DNA from 2 places in the Metabacillus sediminis genome. Region 2 is predicted to be linked to the other one. Evidence: riboswitches for the same ligand, from Rfam matches in the RefSeq annotation. Region 2 holds a riboswitch; the other holds the start of a gene.
What was found. Region 2 has a riboswitch for cyclic di-AMP ahead of WCV65_RS17640 (TrkA family potassium uptake protein). Riboswitches for the same ligand answer to the same signal wherever they lie in the genome.

Region 1: another riboswitch for cyclic di-AMP. It lies ahead of WCV65_RS06435 (APC family permease); the one in region 2 lies ahead of WCV65_RS17640 (TrkA family potassium uptake protein).

The regions. Positions count from the first base shown of each region.
Region 1 is NZ_CP147407.1:1,206,960-1,212,931, forward strand. Features, by position in the region: gene crtI (phytoene desaturase family protein) at 1-1,384, opposite strand, end outside; gene WCV65_RS06415 (lysophospholipid acyltransferase family protein) at 1,400-2,056, opposite strand; gene WCV65_RS06420 (carotenoid biosynthesis protein) at 2,025-2,810, opposite strand; gene WCV65_RS06425 (immunoglobulin-like domain-containing protein) at 2,999-3,823, shown strand; gene WCV65_RS06430 (hypothetical protein) at 3,867-4,001, opposite strand; cyclic di-AMP (ydaO/yuaA leader) riboswitch at 4,139-4,288, shown strand; gene WCV65_RS06435 (APC family permease) at 4,427-5,972, shown strand, end outside.
Region 2 is NZ_CP147407.1:3,367,588-3,373,559, forward strand. Features, by position in the region: gene WCV65_RS17615 (iron ABC transporter permease) at 1-5, opposite strand, end outside; gene WCV65_RS17620 (iron ABC transporter permease) at 2-1,006, opposite strand; gene WCV65_RS17625 (iron-siderophore ABC transporter substrate-binding protein) at 1,178-2,164, shown strand; gene WCV65_RS17630 (ZIP family metal transporter) at 2,281-3,006, shown strand; gene WCV65_RS17635 (TrkH family potassium uptake protein) at 3,067-4,392, opposite strand; gene WCV65_RS17640 (TrkA family potassium uptake protein) at 4,396-5,052, opposite strand; cyclic di-AMP (ydaO/yuaA leader) riboswitch at 5,143-5,291, opposite strand; gene WCV65_RS17645 (DedA family protein) at 5,604-5,972, opposite strand, start outside.

The DNA.
Region 1 (5,972 bases), 1.9 Mb from region 2:
CAAACGAAAGGTTTTGAATATCAGCAGGGAAGTTTCCCGGCCTCATAAAGGCATCCCACTTCTTATTGGCGGAAATGCCGTATAAAGCACCGCGGTAGGCGCCGAACCGGTCCTGAATATCGAGAGGTGTGAAAAGCTGTTCCTCCATTATTTTGCCGGAAAGTGAAACGCCGGCCTGCTCCAATTTTTCATAAATCAGAGACTTATAATCCTGAGGTGAAATCTGCAGCCTGCCATCCTGGTTGAGCGGAGGTGCGTTTACAAGGATAAATAGATTGCTTCCAGCATCAGCCTGTGATGGATCTGAGAAGGAGGAATTGCTTATATAGATAGTTGGATCCTCACTGTAGTTCTGATTTTTGAAAAGCTCATCAAATTCTTTCCTGTAGTTTTTTGAAAAAAAGACGCTGTGATGAGCGAGTTTGTCTATTTTTCCTTCTATTCCAGCAAGGATGACAAACGCTGAAATGGAAGGCGAATATCCATTTCGTTTTTTATCGGTAAAATGAGGCCTTTCCGATTCGGCCACCAGCTCAGGAAAGGACTTAAGCAGATCCGCATTCAAGATAACCTCATCAGCTGTCAGCTCCTGGCCGTTTTCAAGCAGTACCGTATTAATGCGTTTATTCGAAATCTGCAGCTCCTGAACCTTTGTATTCATCATGAATTGGACACCCATTTCCTTGGCCAATTCATAAAAAGCTTCTGCAATCTTTGTATTTCCGCCTTTAATGTAAAATACTCCCTGCACGAGCTCCAGATAAGCAATCATCGCAAACGTTGCCGGAGATTGATAGGGCGATGAACCGATATAGGTCGCATACCTGTTAAATGCCTGAATGACCTGTTCATTGCCAAAGTATTTTCTGAAAAAATGGTCCATCGTTTCAAGAGGGCGGACGCGCATGAATGCATAGCTGAGGCTTGGTGAGGTGTAATCCAGCACACTTTTAAACATTCTGGGGAAAAAGTGTTTTTCTGACAGTCCGTATAATCTTGTAATCTCAGAAATGAACCGGTCGTAATTCCTGTATCCCTTTGGATCCAGATTCCGGAGCTGCTGCTTCATAGTCGCTTTGTCACTGCTGAGGAAAAAGACGTTCCCATCCGGAAAATAATTTACCGTATGTTTTTGCAGCTTCACCATTTCCAAGTAATCTTGCATTTTTTTGCCGGCCTTATGAAAAACCTCTTCAAAAACCTGAGGCATTGTTATTGTATTTGGTCCAAAATCAAAGTGGAAGGATCCGAGTTTCACAGGCATCATTTTTCCGCCCGGATGACTGTTTTTTTCGGCAACGGTAACGTCCCAGCCTTCACTGGCAAGGGTAATGGCTGCAGAAAGACCGCCAAGGCCCGCTCCGATCACTACGGCTTTTTTCATCGCTTTCCTTCTCCTTCAAAGAATGTTTAGAAAATCGTTTGTATCACGTGAAATGACTTTCCTTTTCAGCTCGTCAAGCCCAGCGGTAAACAGATCTTCAAGAATTCTTGTTTTTTCTTTCCGGCTGCCGCCCAAATCTAAATAGGCAATCGGCTCGCCGATGGCAATATATAGCTCCTGTTTCTTTTCGGATCCAAATGAATAGTAAAGGGCAATCGGCAGAATCGGTGTTTCCGGACTGATCTCAGCCATGGCTATGATTCCTGATAGGAATTCTAAAGGGCGCTGTTCAAGATGTCTTTCGTCTCCCTGTGGGAAAATGGCGACACTCTTGCCTTCTTTAAGGAGCGATCCTCCATATTTAACCGATTGAATAATATCTCTCGGGTTTTCCCGGTTCACAGAAAACGCTCCCAGCCGGCGGAAGTAGGGAAAATCCCTAAGGCCCTTCTCATGCATCATGATATTGAAATCCTGTCTAAGCACCGTCCAGTTTATATAATGAAGGACAAGGCCATCCCACCAGGTGCTGTGATTTGCACACCACAGTGCATTCACGGGCAGGTTTTCTTCAGTATGTATATAGATTCCTTTAAAATGATGTTTGAACAGCCTTTTTGTATATTGGGAAAATCCAAAATCAAACCACTTGCTTTTGCTGGCTTCGATCATGTGAACCCCTCTTTACTGAGAAAATATAGCTTGCCAGTACGAGCACAGCAGGAACCATGGAGAAGCCGACAGCGAGCCAGAGGGAATGAAGGGCCGCCAGCAGTGCGAACATAAATAGCACTAAAAAGTAAACAGCCGTAATCCGGTTTTGCCAAAGCGGAACGGGTGTGTAGCGCTCTTTTCCCGCCAGCCCAATAATCAAATGGAGAACAAACGCCGTAATGAACCATCCGGAAAAATTTGAAAACGGGATGTTGTAATAAAAACTTTCCGCTGTCCAAACCCAGTATTCCTTTACTTCAGCTGCGACCGGGTCGATGATTAAGTCAATCAATACTGCCAGCAGCCCGCCAATCGCACTGAAAACGATTATGGGAGCATGGGGGAGAACGGCTTTTAAAATAGCGTGTGAACCGCCAATCACCATGAGCCATGCAAAGCCGATCGCAACCGGAACGCCCAGAATTTGAGGACCGAAATCCTTTGTATAATAGTAGTCGCCGAAAAGGATTCCGTATTCCACACCCAGATGCTCAGCGAAAATAGAAAGAAGGATGACCGTCAATGATAAGCCAATCCCCATTTTCGGGCCGTATGTATGATGAAAATATACTCCTCCAAGAATTCCGGCTACTATGAGAAACACAACGTTGGCCCATTCTAGCCAAACAGGCAGAATGTCAAATCCAAGCAAAATAACACCGCAGCCGTACCAAATAAGAAAAAAAACATAAAGCCAATGATCCGCCTTCAAATTCTTCACCTCTTTATCGTCATTATAGGCAAAGGGAGGCAGACAGCACAAGAAATGAGCGGTTAAATGGCTGATTTTGAAACTTTTACCATCCGAAGTCGACTAATTTGATAATGTAACGCTTTTTCCTTACTCCTGTTTCTGCTTTCATTGGAAGCGATTCGACTACTAAATAAGGGAGAGAATTCATGAAGCTAAAAAAAATCATGGCCTTTTTCATGTTTGCATTATTGGCACTGTCCGGTTGTTCAACTAAGGAAGCTCAAGGATCAGCTTCTGCTGAGGATCAGCTGCCTTCTCAAATCGGAGCTCCTGGCAAGGAACATGAATACTTTGTTTGGCCAGGCAATATTCACAAAAAAACAGAATACGGTCCGCATACCGGAAAGTATTTTAAAAGAAGAGGAGGTTTCCACTTTGACACCTCGGGGTACTATATGTCGGCGAAATCCCCTGTACATGCTGTGCTAAAAGTGTCTTCTGCAGAGAAAACCATCCGGTATCAGCTGACGGAAAGAGATCGGAATTACAAAAAATTTAAATTGATTGCGGAAAAAACAGCAAAAATGGAAAACTTCTCTACTGGACTGCCTGACAAAGAAAATGCTCTGTATGTGCTCAGTATTGAAATTCTCGGGGATAAAGGACAGGTAGAGGATACAGCCGTTGAGCTCATTTACGTCCCAACAGCGGAAATCAATGCAAAGGTATCCTTAAATAAAAAACAGATAACGAAATCGGACAGCCTTCAATTAACACTGGAAAATTACGGTCCGCAGGAATTATTAACAGGAGTATCGTATCATTACGAAAAATGGACGGGATGGAAATGGAAACTGGTCAATCTCGATATGGCATTTAATAGTGTAGGAGTTAACATACTTCCTGGAGAATCCCAAACATTAACGCTGAATACATCGGAGCTGCCTGCCGGAAAATACAGAGTGGTTAAGGACGTTCAAAACGAGTTAAACATGAAGGCTGATCTGGCAGCGGAATTTGAAATAAAATAGTCACGGTATTTGTAAAAAGAGCATCTTCTCCTGATGCTCTTTTTTATTGATCAGCCAGTGCGCCCTCTGATGGCATCTCATTATCCTCAATTGATTGAACTCCGAATAAATCCGAGATTTCCTTTTCTACAGCGTCTAAGAATTCATCAGTTAATAATGGTTTCTTTTCTTTAAACATGGTCTTTCCTCCAATCTTTTTATGATTTATTGTTTCCGATTCGGAACGTTTTTATTTCTATTTAGCCATTCGAAAATAAAGCGAAAATTTTTATTTACATTTCCTATTGAGGGGAGTATGATAATCAACGGTTTCATGTTTCTAAATCGCTTAAATCGTGTGATGCGGGGGACCCGTTACAAATGGATTTTTACATAATGAATCCTTGGGGTGAATCCTTAACAGGTAGGGCTACTCAATGGCCCGAATCCGGCAGCTAACCTCGTCAGCGTTATATGAGAAGGAAGGTGGAGCTTGTGAGACAGGAATTTACATGTCTGCAAGTCTGTTAATGATGACTTGCAGGCATTTTTATTGTTAGGATTTTAATTTTTTACGGGTAAAAAAGGGCAACTTAAGTTTACTACTATATGGCGGTGAAAAATTTGATTCATTCATTAAAAAGGCTTCTAATCGGGCGGCCATTAAAGTCAGGTGAGCTCGGTGAACAGAAGCTTAACAAAAAGAAGGCTCTGGCCATCCTTTCATCTGATGCCCTGTCTTCTGTTGCATATGGTCCGGAGCAGATCTTAATTGTCCTTGTGACAATTAGTGCAGCAGCCTTCTGGTATTCGATTCCGATTGCATTAGGCGTATTGGTTCTACTGACAGCTCTTATATTATCCTATCGTCAAATTATATTTGCGTATCCTCACGGAGGAGGAGCATATGTTGTTTCGAAAAACAACCTTGGTGTCAATCCGGGGCTGATTGCCGGCGGTTCCTTGCTGGTTGATTATATATTAACGGTTGCGGTAAGTGTTTCTGCAGGTACGGATGCTATTACATCTGCGTTTCCGGCTTTGCATCCCTACAATGTTGAGATTGCCATTGTCTTTGTGATCCTTTTGACTATATTAAACTTAAGAGGAGTAACGGAATCTGCTTCTGTTTTGGCTTATCCTGTTTACTTGTTCGTTTTTGCCTTATTCATTTTGATTGGTGCGGGAATATACAATATATTAACAGGTCATGTATCACCTGATCTCCATACGCCGGTCGGTACTCCTGTTGCAGGAATCAGTTTATTCATTTTACTGAGAGCATTCGCATCAGGAAGTTCAGCCCTGACAGGGGTTGAAGCAATTTCCAATGCGATTCCCAATTTTAAGAATCCCGCGCCTAATAACGCGGCTAAAACCCTAATCGCAATGGGAACCCTGCTCGCGATTCTGTTTACTGGAATTGTGTTTTTAGCTTACTACTATGGAATTATTCCAAATGCAGAGGTAACGGTCGTTTCTCAAATTGCGGAAGAAACCTTCGGCAGGAACTTCATGTATTACTTTATTCAGGGGACAACTGCCCTGATCTTAATTTTAGCGGCGAACACAGGCTACACCGCATTCCCGCTTCTTGCAGTAAATCTTGCGAAGGATAAGTTCATCCCCAGGATGTTTACGGTTCGTGGTGACCGATTAGGCTATTCAAATGGAATTATCATTCTGTCCATTTTGTCTATTATCCTTATTATCGCATTTAAAGGGCAGACAGAGCACCTGATTCCGCTTTATGCAGTTGGAGTATTTATTCCATTTACTCTTTCCCAAACTGGAATGATGGTAAAATGGCTGCGTGAAAAACCAGCAGGCTGGATGCCTAAATTTATTATCAATACAACTGGGGCAGTGATCTGCTTCATTGTAACCATTATTTTCTTTTTAACAAAATTCGGGCAGGTTTGGTCCATTCTGGTGTTCCTGCCAATCATTATCTTGCTTTTCCACCAGATCAGGAAGCATTATGATGCTGTTGGGGACCAGTTGAGAATTTCCACGTGCGAGCCGGCCGTTCCAATTGAAGGGAACGTCATCATCGTACCTGTTGCGGGGATCACACATGTCGTTGAAAATTCATTAAACTATGCTAAATCTCTATCTCCGGATCAAATCATCGCTGTGTATATTTCATTTGAACGCGAGGATGAGAGGA
Region 2 (5,972 bases):
TTCATGCCCGATCAAACCCCTTTCTTGCGATGTAAATAAAGAAAGGCGTTCCAATCAGCGCTGTCATAACTCCGACAGGCACTTCCTCCGGCATAACGACATATCGTGCCGCAATATCCGAAACAGTTAGAAGAATTCCCCCAAGTACTGCCGAATAAGGCAAGATCCACCGGTGATCGTTTCCAACAAAATAACGGGCCAAGTGCGGGATAACAATCCCTACAAAGCTAATCGGACCCGATATGGATACTGCCCCGCCTGCAAGGAAAATAACCGCAATGGCTGCAAAAATTTTCACAGTCCCAGTTTTCTGGCCAAGCCCCTTCGCTACATCTTCCCCCATTGTAAGGACATTAATTTTCGGGGCAAGGAATCCGCAGATGATAAAAGCCGCAGTCACATAAGGCAGCACTGCAATAAGAGATTCAAGCTTTCTCCCTTGAATGGATCCAGCCAGCCAAAACAGAACCTGATCCAGAGCTGCTTCATTTACAACCAGCAAGCCCTGAGTAAGTGAACTGAAGAGCGCAGCCATTGCAGCTCCCGCCAGCGTCAGCTTTACAGGCGTTAACCCCTCCCTGCCCATCGATCCAATAAAATAGACCGTTAAAGCAGCAGCGGCAGCACCAAGGAAAGAAAGCCACGTAAATGCCTGCAGAGATGAAACATGAAAAATTGATACGGCAGCGACTACAAAAAATCCCGCTCCCGCATTAATTCCAAACACCCCTGGGGAAGCAAGCGGGTTTTTCGTTAGCGCCTGCATGATGGCGCCTGCCATTGCAAGACTTGCCCCAACCAGAGCAGCAATTAAAGCACGCGGAAGCCTGACTGATGTAATGATAATATGTTCATTAGAGCCGTTAAAATCGGTAAATGCCTTGAATGCAATTGTCCAATTCGTACGCGCATAACCGTACACAATACTCGCACACATGGCAGCGGCAAGGATTAAAAACAGCCCTAATAATAGAATGAATTTTTGTGAGTGTGACTTAAGCAGCATATTTTTTCTCCGTATTTTGATCATCAGTTTTTGACTTTTCAAGTCTACGGTTATTGTAACAAATGAGAATGAATTTGAAAATCATTTTCAATTACGTGTTGACATCGCATACAAAAGCGACTTATTATTTTACTTGTAAATGAAAATCATTATCATATGGGGGGTTTATAGATGAGTCGTACATACAGAAAATCCTGGTTTAGCATCACCGCATTAATTCTTGCTCTTACCCTGCTGCTGGCAGCCTGCGGCGGCAATACAGAAAGTAAAAAGGAAGAAGCGAGTCCAGAAGAAGGGTATCAAGTGAAGCATGCCATGGGCGAAGCAAAAATCCCGAAAAAGCCTGAACGGGTTGTTGTTTTAACAAATGAAGGGACTGAAGCAGCGCTGGCAATGGGGGTTAAACCTGTTGGAGCGGTTCAATCCTGGCTTGGAAATCCTTGGTACGATCATATTAAGGACGATATGAAAGATGTGAAAGTAGTAGGAACAGAAAGTGAAGTTAACGTAGAGGCCATTGCTGCCCTAAAGCCTGACTTGATTATCGGAAATAAAATGCGCCAGGAAGCGGTTTACGAAAAATTGAGCGCCATCGCGCCGACTGTCTTCGCCGAAACGCTTCGCGGGGATTGGAAGGAAAACTTCTCCCTTTATTCCAAGGCTTTGGATCGTGAAGAAGAAGGAAAGAAAGTCATTGCAGAATTCGATGCACGAATTGACTCCATCAAAAAAGAAGGCGGAGATAAACTTTCCCAAAAGGTTTCAGTCGTCCGCTTTATGGCAGGAAAAACCCGCGTTTATTACAAGGACACGTTCTCAGGAGTTATCTTTGATCAGCTGGGAATCAAGTACCCTGAAGCAACGGATAAGCTGTTTGCTGATAATCAGGAAGATCTGTTTGTAAGAGAAGTAGGCAAGGAAGCGATCCCGCAAATGGATGGAGATTTGCTCTTCTATTTCACTTATGCTCCTGAGGGAGATACAGAAGCGGTAAAAACAGAAGAAGAATTCACAAAGGACCCTCTTTGGCAAAACCTTAGTGCTGTGAAAAACGGCAAAGCCTACAAAGTTGATGATGCCATTTGGAATACAGCAGGCGGTGTTTTGGCTGCAAACAAGATGCTGGATGAAATTGAACAATACATCGTTAAAAAATAATGCTGCTAAAAGCTGAAGGGAACTCTCCTTCAGCTTTTTTGATATCAGAAAGGAATACAGTTTTTCTCCTTGGGGTAAGGATAGAATAGACACTTAAGGAAACGGCTGGTGAAAATATGGGGCAGGCAGCACTATGGGGCGCTTTTGCGGGATCGTCCATTTTAATTGGCGCGCTATTAGGAATGCTTAAACGAATTCCTCCGCGGATGGTTGGATGGATCATGTCATTTGGAACAGGAGTCTTGATTGGGGCTGCTTCATTTGATCTGCTGGAAGAGTCTTTGGATGGAGGAGGAATCACTTCAACGACGATAGGCTTCATTGCAGGCGCATTGCTTTTTACGGTAAGCGAGCTCATTATTGCAAACAAAGGCGGGCATCAGAGAAAGCGGTCCAAGGAAAACCCTGAAAATCATTCCGGGGTATCAATTTTTATAGGAACAATTATTGATGCCGTTCCTGAATCGGTCATTATTGGAGTAAGTATTCTGCAGCAAGGCTCAGTTAGTGTTTTGATGGTAATTGCTGTGTTCATCAGTAATTTTCCTGAAGGATTATCCAGTACAACTGGTTTGATAAAAGATGGGTATTCGCGAAAGAAAATTTTATTTATGTGGGTAATCGTAGTTGTCCTAGCTACGGTCAGTTCATTGCTCGGCTACTCCCTTCTGCAAAATGCTTCACCTGTTTTCACGGCTTCAATAGGTGCCTTCGCTGCTGGTGGAATTATCGCAATGGTTGCTTCCACTATGATGCCGGAAGCCTATGAAGAAGGAGGTCCTGTCGTGGGAATGATTACTTCTTTAGGTGTTCTCTGCTCGATGATTTTATCTCAGCTATAAGTAAACAAAGTCCGCTTATTACAAGCGGGCTTTGTTTATACGGCTGAAACTTATCTTTCATTATCCAGTTAAGATATCCTCTTTCGGGTAACGCACAATCTCATTTCCAGAAGGTGTAGCAAGAGAATAAATAAGAGTTAACGGTCCAAGCTTGCCGAGGAACATAATAAATACGAGAACGATTTTACCAAAGTCTGTAAAGTTAGCCGTAACTCCCATAGAGAGCCCTACTGTACCAAATGCTGAGACTACTTCAAATACAATTTCCAAAAACGATTCATTTTCTGTAATCGTCATCAGGAAGACTGCTCCCATGATAAAAAGGATGGATATGATGGTAATGGATAGAGCTCTTACAATGTAACCTCCATCAAGAGCACGTCTGCCAATGGTGATTTCCTTTCTCCCCTTTAAGAAGGTCAGGGTAGCCAGAAAAATAACAATAGCTGTGGTCAGTTTGATTCCGCCCCCTGTTGAAGCACTTCCCGCTCCTATGAACATTAGAATCATGACAAAAAAGAGAGATGCTTCATGCATGGCTCCGATATCAAGTGTATTGAACCCTGCAGTTCTTGGAGAAACGGCCTGAAACCAGGATGCCCACAGCTTATCTCCCAGTGAGAGCCCTCCAAGCGTACCAGGGTTTCCATATTCCAGAACAAAAAGAATCAGCATAGATACAAGATTAATTACAAGTGTTGCAACCAGCATAATTTTTGTATGCAGGCTGAATTTTTTGAACTTCTTCTTCTGCCACATATCCACCAGCACAGTAAAACCAATTCCTCCCACAATAAACAGGCCGCTAATAACGATATTGATAATCGGGTTCCCAACATAGTTGATTAAGTTATTAGAGAAAAGTCCGAATCCTGCATTATTAAAGGCAGAAATTGCGTGGAAAAATCCATAGAACAAACCTTTTTTCCATCCTAGTTCAGGAACCCATACAATAGATAAAAAAATCATGGCAACAAATTCAATAGCAAATGCAAATATGAACATATACTTCACAAGCCGGATAACCCCGCCTATGTTCGTCTGATTCAATGCCTGCTGCATCACAATCCGGTCTTTAATCCCCACTTTTCTTCCAAGCATCATGTAGATCAGGACGGCAAATGACATGATTCCCAAGCCGCCAATCTGAATCAGCAGAGCAACAACGGTTTGACCAAACGTAGTAAACGCTGTGCTCGGATCTACGGAGGAAAGACCTGTTACAGTCATAGCAGATGTAGCGACAAACAATGAATCGACCCATGAGATTCCTTGAGTAGTGGATATCGGAAGTTTTAGCAGACAAGTGCCGGCAGCAATACCAATAGCAAATGTTAGAACAAGCAGTTGCGAAGGTTTAAGTTTAATGACTTTAGGCATCTTCATTCGCTACATTCCTTCCTCTTCAAAACGGGCTATATCTTTATTTTTTCCGATAACAAGCAGGATATCACCTTTTTCCACCGTTTCTTCAGCTGCTGGAGAAACAATCATATCTTCATTTCTCTGGATCCCAACGATATTGCAGGCGAATTTGGCCCGAATGTCCAGGTCATTTAAGGATTTACGGTTTATTTTATCAGTTGCGACTAATTCCACCATACTATGCTCTTTTGATAGCTCAATATAATCAATCATTTTTTCTGAAATGATATGGTGGGCAATTCTTTTCGCCATATCCCGTTCCGGATGAATGACACGTGTAACTCCGATTTTTTCAAGCACCCGCTGATGGTAATCATTTTGCGCCTTTGCCCATACCTCGGATATTCCAAGCTCTATAAGCAGTAAGGAAGTTAAAATACTTCCCTCAATATCGTCTCCCAATGAAACAAAAGCGTGATCCACATTACTGACCCCAAGCTGCTTCAGCGCTTCCTCATCCATGGAATTCGCCTGAACGGAATGGGTAGCATATGGTGCGTATTGATGGACCTTATCTATATTTTTATCAACAGCCAGGACCTCCCTGCCCAGATCATGAAACTCTTTTACAAGACTTCCGCCAAACCTTCCTAGTCCGAAAACAGCAAATTGTTTACTCACTGATGAAATCTCCCTTTATGTAGAATCCTTAAAAAATGCACAAAAAAGCACAGAGGAGTGTCCCTGTGCCGTTTACGAACACAAGTTTCATCTGCCTCTCCATTACGCTTACGAGGTTAGCTGTCGGGTTAGGGCATGAAGTAGCCCTTTCTAATAAGAAGAATTCACCCCAAGTGAAGGCAATAGCCACCACACAATAACGGGTCCCCCGCTCCAAAAGGATTGAGCGATAAAGGTAAGTGAAACATATAATTTTGAATGGTACGAAAGTATCTTACCTTTGATTGATTCGATAGTAAAGAGTAAAAATGTCCTTAAACCAAACAAAGATTGTTAAATTGTTTTTATTTGACGATCATACAGATAACATGCTCTTATAACCGGCCTAGTCCTTCTTCCTTCCATCTATTTAAGCCTCTTACTTTTGCAGGTATTTTTAACCTGGCCGTTCCCGCTTTTAAAAGAAAAGCTAAGTTAATATCTGCTATTCATTCATCAGCAGCATACATTAACTTAGCCAAAAGAAAAAACCCTGCAAACATCGGCAGAGTTTAAATGGTTTTGCGTTTTTTTGAACTTTTAGCAAAAAGATAAACGGCCATAACCAAAATAAAAATAATAACAATCGGAATAATAAATGGCTGGGCATATTCCTTAATATGCATCCAATTGCTTCCCAGCTGTATACCCAAAAACAGAAAGAGAATGGTCCACGGAATAATAGCAGCGATTGTATAAAGAGTAAACTTCCAGACAGGCATTTTAGCGATCCCCGCCGGAATGGAAATGGCATGTCTTACAACCGGAATAAACCTTGCTGAAAAAATAACACCGGTTCCATATTTTTCAAACCATTCTTCTGACATATCAAGGTGCTTCTTTTTAATGAGAAGATATTTACCGTACTTTTCAAGAATTGG